2 regions of the Stenotrophomonas sp. NA06056 genome follow, and region 2 is predicted to be linked to the other one. Evidence: riboswitches for the same ligand, from Rfam matches in the RefSeq annotation. Region 2 holds a riboswitch; the other holds the start of a gene.

Region 1 (4,407 bases), 710 kb from region 2:
CGCAGGCCTTCGGTGCCCATCATCGCGATGTACATCCAGCTGATCGGCAGGATCGAGGCGCTGCCGAAGCTGGCCGCGCTGACCATGCCGACCGGGCCGTTGTCACCCAGCTTGCCCGGCAGGAACGGGGCAAGGTGCGACTTGACCGCACACGGGCCAACGCCCGGGCCGCCGCCGCCGTGCGGGATGCAGAAGGTCTTGTGCAGGTTCAGGTGCGAAACGTCCGAACCCCACTTGCCCGGCTTGGCCACGCCGACCAGGGCGTTCATGTTGGCGCCGTCGGTGTACACCTGGCCGCCGTGCTTGTGGATGATCTCGCAGATCTCGACCACTTCCTCCTCGAACACGCCATGCGTGGACGGGTAGGTCATCATGATCGCGGCCAGGCGATCGCTGTACTTCTCGGCGTTGAGGCGGATGTCCTCGACGTCGACGTTGCCGTTGGCATCGGTCTTGGTCACCACGACCTTCATGCCGCACATCTGTGCCGAGGCCGGGTTGGTGCCGTGCGCCGAATCCGGGATCAGGCAGATGTCACGATGATCTTCGCCGCGCGAGCGGTGGTAGGCGCGGATCGCCAGCAGGCCGGCGTACTCGCCCTGCGCGCCGGAGTTCGGCTGCAGGCTGACCGCGTCGTAGCCGGTGCACTCGACCAGCATCGCTTCCAGCGAATCGATCAGTTCCTTGTAGCCCAGCGCTTGGTCGGCCGGTACCAGCGGGTGGATCTGCGAGAACTCCGGCCAGGTCACCGGGATCATCTCGGCGGTGGCGTTGAGCTTCATGGTGCAAGAACCCAGCGGGATCATCGTGCGGTCCATCGCCAGGTCCTTGTCGGCCAGCGAACGCAGGTAGCGCAGCAGTTCGTGCTCGCTGTGGTGGGTGTTGAACACCGGGTGGGTCAGGAACGCGGACTGGCGCAGCAGACCGGCCGGCAGCGCATCGGCGGTGCTGGCGTCCAGTGCGTCCACATCCAGCTGCGCACCGAACACCGCGGCCAGGGCCACGATGTCGGCGCGGGTGGTGGTTTCGTCCAGGCTGATGCCGACCGAGTCGCTGTCGATCGCGCGCAGGTTGTAGCCGGCGGCGCGGGCCTTGGCATGGATCTCATCGGCGTGCACACCGGTGACATGCAGGGTGTCGAAGAAATCGCCACCGACCTGCACGCCGGCATTGCGCAGCGCTGCGGCCAGGATCGAGGCCAGGCGATGGGTGCGGCGGGCAATGCGGGTCAGGCCTTCCGGGCCGTGGTAGACGGCGTACATCGAGGCCATCACCGCCAGCAGCACCTGCGCGGTACAGATGTTGGAGGTGGCCTTCTCGCGGCGGATGTGCTGCTCGCGGGTCTGCAGGGTCAGGCGGTAGGCCGGGTTGCCCTGCGCGTCGATCGAGACGCCGATCAGGCGGCCCGGCATCGAACGCTTGTAGGCGTCACGGCAGGCCATGAACGCAGCATGCGGGCCACCGAAGCCGAACGGCACGCCGAAACGCTGGCTGTTGCCGACCACGATGTCCGCACCCCATTCGCCCGGGGCGGCCAGCAGGGTCAGGGCCAGCAGGTCGGTGGCCACGGCCACCAGGCCGCCGCGCGCATGCACGGCATCGACCAGCGCCTTGTAGTCGCCCACCTGGCCGAAGGTATCCGGGTACTGCAGCAGCAGGCCGAAGGCTTCCGCTTCCAGCGCTTCGGCCGGAGTGCCGACGCGCAGCACGATGCCCATGGGCTCGGCGCGGGTGCGCAGCAGTTCCAGCGTCTGCGGGTGCACGGCGTCATGCACGAAGAAGGTGTCCGACTTCGACTTGGCCGAACGCTTGGCCAGGGTCATTGCTTCAGCGGCGGCAGTGGCTTCGTCCAGCAGTGAGGCGTTGGCGATTTCCATGCCGGTCAGGTCGGCGCACAGGGTCTGGAAGTTGATCAGCGCTTCCATGCGGCCCTGCGAGATTTCCGCCTGGTACGGGGTGTAGGCGGTGTACCAGGCCGGGTTTTCCAGGATGTTGCGCAGGATCACGTTCGGCGTGTGGGTACCGTAGTAGCCCTGGCCGATGAAGCTGCGCAGCACGGTGTTCTTGTCGGCGATCGCGCGGATCTTCGCCAGCGCCTGCACTTCGGTGATCGACTCCGGCAGCGCCAGCGGTGCCGGCGACTTGATCTTGGCCGGGACGATGGCATCGGTCATCGCATCCAGCGAGGCGTGGCCGATGACGCCGAGCATCTGCGCGATCTCGGCATCGTTGGGGCCGATGTGACGCTCGACGAACGCGGAATGGTGCTCGAGCTCACGCAGGGAAGGGGTGTTCTGGGACATGGCGAAGGATCCGTCAGGAAAGGGCACACGCACGGGCACAAGCCGCCGGTCGGCGGTCTGCGGGCGCCCCTCTGTCCTTTTGCCTGAGAGTTTAAAAGCGCGGGAAACCGCAGCTTCGTGCCCCTTCGGCGCCGGATCGAACCGGTCTCTCCAGAGTTCTGTTACGGGTGGTATCGGGCCTGAGCGATTACGGGCGTTGCGCCTTCGGCAGCGGTGACCTGCTTCTCCCACCATGTTGCCCGCCGATTATAGCCTCTTGCCGGCGCCCGACGGTGGCCCGCAACGGCCTCACAGGCCTGAATGGCCGATGGCCCGGGCGTGCGTTCTGTGCACCCGTGCATGGCATCGCGCGCATTCCCCACCTATGATGGGCGGATTCTCGTATTCATCTGGCGCCGTCCCTGCTGCAGGGGATCGGCGCCCGCCGTGCGTGTCACGCATGGCCCTGCCGGACGCTTGCCCGATGACCGCCGCTGTTGCTCCTTCCACCCGCCGCATGGCCCTGTTGCTCGCTGGCCTGGCCATGTTCGGTCCGTTCTCGATCGACACCATCTTTCCTGCATTCCCGCAGCTGGCCCAGCGCCTGGCGGTGGACGAGGTGGCCGTGCAGCAGACCATCAGCGTCTACCTGCTGTTCTACGGCCTGATGAGCCTGGCCCACGGCCCGCTGTCCGATGCGTGGGGGCGCAAGCGGGTGATCCTCGGCGGCCTGGTGATCTTCGTCGGCGCCTCGGTGGGCTGCGCGTTGTCCACCGACCTGACCACGCTGCTGGCGTTCCGCGCGCTGCAGGGCCTGTCTGCCGGTGTCGGCATGATCGTTGGCCGGGCGGTGATCCGCGACCTGTACCACGGCCACGACGCGCAGCGGCTGATGAGCCAGGTGTCGATGCTGTTCGGCATCGCCCCGGCCATCGCGCCAATCATCGGCGGCTGGATCCTGCTCAGCGGTGCCGGCTGGCCGCTGATCTTCTGGTTCCTGGTGGTATTCGCGCTGGTGCTGCTGGCGGCCACCGCGCGCTTCCTGCCGGAAACCCATCCGGCGCAGGCACGGGTCGCACTGTCGCCACGCACGTTGATGCGCGACTACGTGCGCATCGGCTTCAACCCGCGTTTCCTGCGCCTGGCGCTGGCGGGCAGCATCGGCTTTGGCGGCATCTTCCTGTACATCTCCTCGGCGCCGGCCATCGTGATGCAGCACCTGCACCTGGGTGAGGGCGGCTTTGCCTGGCTGTTCATTCCCACCATCGGCGGCATGACCACCGGTTCGTTCCTGTCCGGGCGCATGGCCGGGCACAGCACGCCGACGCGGCAGGTCTCCCTTGGCTTCACCTTGTGTGCGGTCTCTGCGGTGTTGAACATCGGCTACGTCAGCCTGGCACCGCAGTTCGCGTTGCCGTGGGCGGTGATGCCGATCTTCCTGGGCGGCATGGGCATGGCGCTGATCTTCCCGATCCTGGCGCTGGCAGTGCTGGACATGTATCCGCAGCAGCGCGGTCTGGCCTCGTCGCTGCAGGCCTTCGTGCAGCTGATGATCAGCACCGTGGTGGCGGGTGTGGTGTCACCGCTGCTGCACGACAGCCCGCTGCATCTGGCACTGGGGCAGGCGGGCTTCTTCGCGGCCGGCTTCCTGTTCTGGTTCTGGGAGCATCAGCGCGAACGCGCATCAGAGGCAGCCGGCACGGCGCATTGAGCGTCGCGCAGGGGTAGGGCACAGCATCGCGCAGTGCCCCCTTGCGGCGCTGCGGGCAGGGGCTAGGCTGGGGTTTCCAGCGAGCCGGTTCGTGGATGCACGACAGCCAGCCATTCCGATGTCGTCGCATGAGGTACCCCCATGGCTGCGCAGCAGACCTACCGCCTGTTCGAGGTGGCGCTGAAGGAGCGCCGCGTTCTTTCTCCTTCTCTGGACCGCCTGGTGTTCACCGGCGCCGATGTAGCGCGCATGAAGACTGAAGGCCCGGACCAACGCATCAAGGTGTTCTTCCCCTTGCCCGGGCAGGACGCGCCGCACGTGCCCAGCGGCGAAGACTGGTATGCCCGTTACCGGGCGCTGCCAGATGACGCGCGACCGCCGATGCGCACCTACACCATCCGTCAACTGCGCGCG
Region 2 (4,407 bases):
CTGGACCGCGCAGGACGCGTGCAGGTGCAGCCCGACCTTACCCTGCCCGGCCATCCCGAACTGTTCGTGGCAGGCGACCTGGCCGCACTGAGCCAGGCCAACGGCAAGCCGGTTCCGGGCGTGGCACCGGCCGCCAAGCAGATGGGCAAGTATGTGGCCGAAACCCTCCGCGCACGCCTGCACGACAAGCCCGCGCCGGGGCCTTTCAAGTACGCCGACTTCGGCAACCTGGCCACCATCGGCCGCATGGCCGCGATCGTGCACCTGGGCAAGCTGCAGCTGTCCGGTGTGCTGGCCTGGTGGTTCTGGCTGGCCGCGCACGTGTTCTTCCTGATCGGTTTCCGCAACCGCCTCGTGGTGCTGTTGAACTGGGCGGTGGCGTACTGGAGCTACCAGCGCAGCGCGCGGATCATTTTTGGCGATGACCGCGAAGACCGGCGGCCGAAGCGCTAGGGCTGCATGCAACGGGGTCGGATCCCTTTCCGCAGGAAAGGGCTCTGACTCCGTCAACATCATCCACGCATGGCGTGGATCTACCGGTTCATCGGGCCGCCGGGCACACGCCGTTTCGACCATGCGCGGCAGAAATCTTCCTTCCTTGCGGTATCGCCAATCTGCGCCGCACTCCAGTGCCGGGTGATCCAGATCGTCAACGAGGTGCTGCTCAGGTGCCAGCGCAGCATGTCGTGCCGTGGCTGCCGCATCAGGTGGCGGCGTGCAACCCAGAACGCTTCGCGCTCGATATCAGTCGCCTTCTTCAGCGCTCCAGGATCGAAGAACTGCGCGGCGAAACTCCAGGGATTCATCGGCTGAAATCCTGTTCGCGGTTCACTGCTGCACGCAGCCACACCACTGGGCGCGCGATCAGCCGGCTTCGGCCAGCCTTCCACCAGCGCCAGTCCGAGCAGGTACAGAAGGCCAGGCAGCAGCGCGATACCGGCTACCAGCACGACGACCGAAAGCCACGCTTTACCGGCGGCGCGCATTGCTCATTTCGCCTTCGGCTTCGGATACCACAGCGCGTTGACGATGACCCAGCGCTGCTCGAAGCGCCCCATGTGGAAATAGTCCACGAACCACGGCGTTTCCAACCGCACCGAGGCGGCGTTGCCGGTCACGTCCAGCACCGTGCAGCGACGGTCCCATTGATCCTTTGGGGTCTTCAGTGCGCCCTGCTTTGTCAGCGAGACCAGCTCCTCCTTCGACATGCGGCGCAATCCCAGTCGTTCGTCGGGTGTATCGCCGAGTACCGCGCGCTTGGCCAGGTCCGGGTGCAGGGAACGGGCGACGCGCTGCGGGTCGGCCTCCAGCTGTCCGTCGACGTAGTCGTGGCAGGTGGCTTCGATGGCTGCGATCGTGGTGGCGTCGGCAGTGGGGCTGGCTGCTGCAGAAAGCGCGAACAACAGGGCAACGGTGGACATCCGGGTCTCCAGCGCTGAGGGCTGGGCGATCATGGCATGGCCGGGTGCACCCCATCCACGCATGGCGTGGATCTACTGTGGCGCCGAGCCCATGCTCGGTTTCACCATCGGGCAGCAGGAACAGCAGCCGAGCGTGGGCTCGGCTCTACAGAAGGCCGGAATCCGGCGCCTGCAGCCAGTCCAGCTTGCGTTCGCGCGGCTGCTGCTTGAGCTCCCATTCGGCGCGTGAGGCCGCTGCCCTGTCCGGGTACTCGCGTACCGCCAGGACCCGCAGGGGCGGCCGCGATCGGGTGTAGCGCGCGCCTTTGCCGGCCTGGTGGGCGGCAAAACGGGCCTGCACGTCGGTGCTGATGCCGGCGTAATAGCTGCCGTCGCGGCATTCGAGCAGGTACAGGAACCAGGGGCGGGAAGGCGAAACCATGGTCGGATTATGCCGTGCTGCACTGCAGCGGATATACTGGCGGCCGAATGCAGGAGAGAGGCGCCACGCTGGCGCCCGCCGAAGGCGCAGGCTCCCATGATCGCTCAGGCCGGTGGGCTGGAATCCCACCAACCATGCATTCGACTCGCCGAGCTGGAGAGAGGTCACCGGGCATGCCCGGGACGATCCGCCGAAGGGGCACGCGGCTCACGCCGCTGAACTCTCAGGCAAAAGGACAGCGGGAGCGGCACCGGTCATCGTCATCCCGTCATTGCGCAGGCAGTGGCGGTGGTCGCGCATGGCCGGCCCCACCGCGCCCGGAGCCTGCCCATGCTGCTGTCCATCATCTACCTGATCGCCATTTCCGCCGAAGCCATGACCGGCGCCCTGTCTGCAGGCCGCCGCCGCATGGACCTGTTCGGCGTGGTCATGATCGCCTGCGTCACCGCCCTCGGTGGCGGCTCGCTGCGCGACATCCTGCTCGGCCACTACCCGCTGGGCTGGGTGAAGCATCCCGAATACCTGGGCTTCACCGTGTGCGCGGCACTGATTGCCACCTGGGTGGCGCGTTGGATGCACCATTTCCGCCGCACCTTCCTGGTGCTGGACGGGCTGGGCCTGATTGCCTTCACCCTGATCGGCTGCTCGATCGCGCGCGAAGCCGGCCATGCACTGCCGATCGTGCTGATCGCCGGCATGCTCACCGGCGCCTTCGGCGGCGTGCTGCGCGATATCCTCTGCAACGAGGTGCCACTGATCTTCCAGAAGGAGCTGTACGCGATCATCTCGCTGCTGACCGGTGCGGTGTATCTGCTGTTGTTGCACTGGGGCGTAGCCGATGCCACGGCGATCCTGTGCTGCCTGGGTGGTGGGTTCGCCGTGCGCCTGCTGGCGATCCATTACCGCTGGGAAATGCCGAAATTCGTGTACCACGACGAAGTGCATTGATCGTTTGACGGTGATGCCGGCCTTCAGCCGGCATTTCCGGCTGCGTTGCATGACCAAGGTCACGCGGCGACGGCCCGCGTAAACCGCTACCATTGGCGCCCCGTCGCACGCGCGACGGCATCCAGCCACGCCGCGCCTGCGGCCCCGCCAGACAACCCCCTCCCCCGCTGCCCGTGACCCTTCGTGGTGTCGACGGGCCCGCATGACCCTGCGTGCACGCAGGGCGCAGGATGCCCCATGTCTGTCGCCGAAAACTCCCGCTTCCGCCGTGCCCGTCCGCTGCTGGTCGTGGCCGGTCTTGCCCTTGTCGCTGGCCTGGCGTGGTGGCTGTGGCCGCATGCCGAAACGGGCGATGGCGAACAGGCCGGCGCCGGCAAGGCCGTGCCGGTACGCATCGCCCGCGCCAGCGCAGAACCGCTGGTGCTGCGGATCAAGGCGGTCGGCACGGTCACCCCGCTGCACAGCGTGGTGGTGCGCAGCCGCGTGGACGGCGAACTGATGCGCCTGCATTTCCAGGAGGGCCAGCAGGTCAAGGCAGGTGACCTGCTGGCACAGATCGATCCCCGCCCCTACCAGGTGAAGCTTGCGCAGACACTGGGTACGCAACAGCAGAACCTGGCCGAGCTGGAGAATGCCGAGCGCCAGTTGCAGCGCTTCGGTGAACTGCAGCGCCAGCACTTCGTGTCGGCCCAGGAACTGAGCGACCAGCAGAGCAAGGTGCGCCAGCTGCAGGGACGTCGCCTCAGCGACCAGGCGTCGGTGGACGAAGCGCGGCTGCAGCTGCAGTACACGCGCATCGTCGCCCCGGTCAGCGGCCGTGTCGGCCTGCGTCGGCTGGACGTCGGCAACCTGGTGCACGCTAGCGATACCGAGGGCCTGGTCACGCTGGCGCAGACGGCGCCGATCAGCGTGCTGTTCACCGTCCCCGAACCGGAGCTTCCCGCCCTGCTCGACGCGGTGCAGGCGCAGCCGGCGCTGGCGGTGGAAAGCTGGGACCGCGAAGAACGCCGGCAGCTTGCCAGCGGCATCCTGTCCAGCGTCGACAACCGCATCGATACCGCCACCGGCACGCTGAAGCTGCGCGCGCAGTTCGACAACGCCGATCAGGCGCTGTTCCCCAACCAGTTCGTCAATGTGCGCCTGCAGCTGGGTGAGCATCCCGCACTGCTGGTTCCCGATGCCGCCGTGCAGTTCGGCAGCCAGGGCAACTACGTGCACATCATCGACAAGGACAACAAGGCACAACGGCGCACGGTGGTGCTCGGCCCGGCGGATGACGGTCGCGTTGCGGTGCGCTCCGGCCTGGTGGCCGGTGACAAGGTGGTGATCGAAGGCATCGACGGGCTGGAAGACGGCACCGCGGTGGAGATCATCACCGAGGAGGCATCGACCAAGGCCGGCGCATGAACCTCTCGCGTGCCTTCATCCTGCGCCCGGTCGCCACCACGCTGCTGATGGTGGCGCTGCTGCTGTCCGGGATACTGGCCTATCGCCTGCTGCCGGTGGCGGCGCTGCCGCAGGTCGACTACCCGATCATCCAGATCACCACGCTGTACCCCGGCGCCAGCCCGGAGCTGACTACGCGCACCATCACTGCGCCGCTGGAACGCCAGCTCG

What was found. Region 2 has a riboswitch for glycine ahead of HUT07_RS01615 (trimeric intracellular cation channel family protein). Riboswitches for the same ligand answer to the same signal wherever they lie in the genome.
Region 1: linked by a shared signal. The riboswitch ahead of gcvP (aminomethyl-transferring glycine dehydrogenase) and the one ahead of HUT07_RS01615 (trimeric intracellular cation channel family protein) in region 2 are both predicted to bind glycine.

Annotation. Positions count from the first base shown of each region.
Region 1 is NZ_CP054931.1:1,071,604-1,076,010, forward strand. Features, by position in the region: gene gcvP (aminomethyl-transferring glycine dehydrogenase) at 1-2,303, opposite strand, end outside; glycine riboswitch at 2,365-2,467, opposite strand; gene HUT07_RS04640 (multidrug effflux MFS transporter) at 2,767-3,993, shown strand; gene HUT07_RS04645 (siderophore-interacting protein) at 4,135-4,407, shown strand, end outside.
Region 2 is NZ_CP054931.1:364,942-369,348, reverse strand. Features, by position in the region: gene HUT07_RS01635 (NAD(P)/FAD-dependent oxidoreductase) at 1-453, shown strand, start outside; gene HUT07_RS01630 (hypothetical protein) at 534-986, opposite strand; gene HUT07_RS01625 (nuclear transport factor 2 family protein) at 990-1,421, opposite strand; gene HUT07_RS01620 (GIY-YIG nuclease family protein) at 1,567-1,842, opposite strand; glycine riboswitch at 1,883-1,972, shown strand; glycine riboswitch at 1,986-2,089, shown strand; gene HUT07_RS01615 (trimeric intracellular cation channel family protein) at 2,173-2,790, shown strand; gene HUT07_RS01610 (MdtA/MuxA family multidrug efflux RND transporter periplasmic adaptor subunit) at 3,028-4,197, shown strand; gene HUT07_RS01605 (multidrug efflux RND transporter permease subunit) at 4,194-4,407, shown strand, end outside.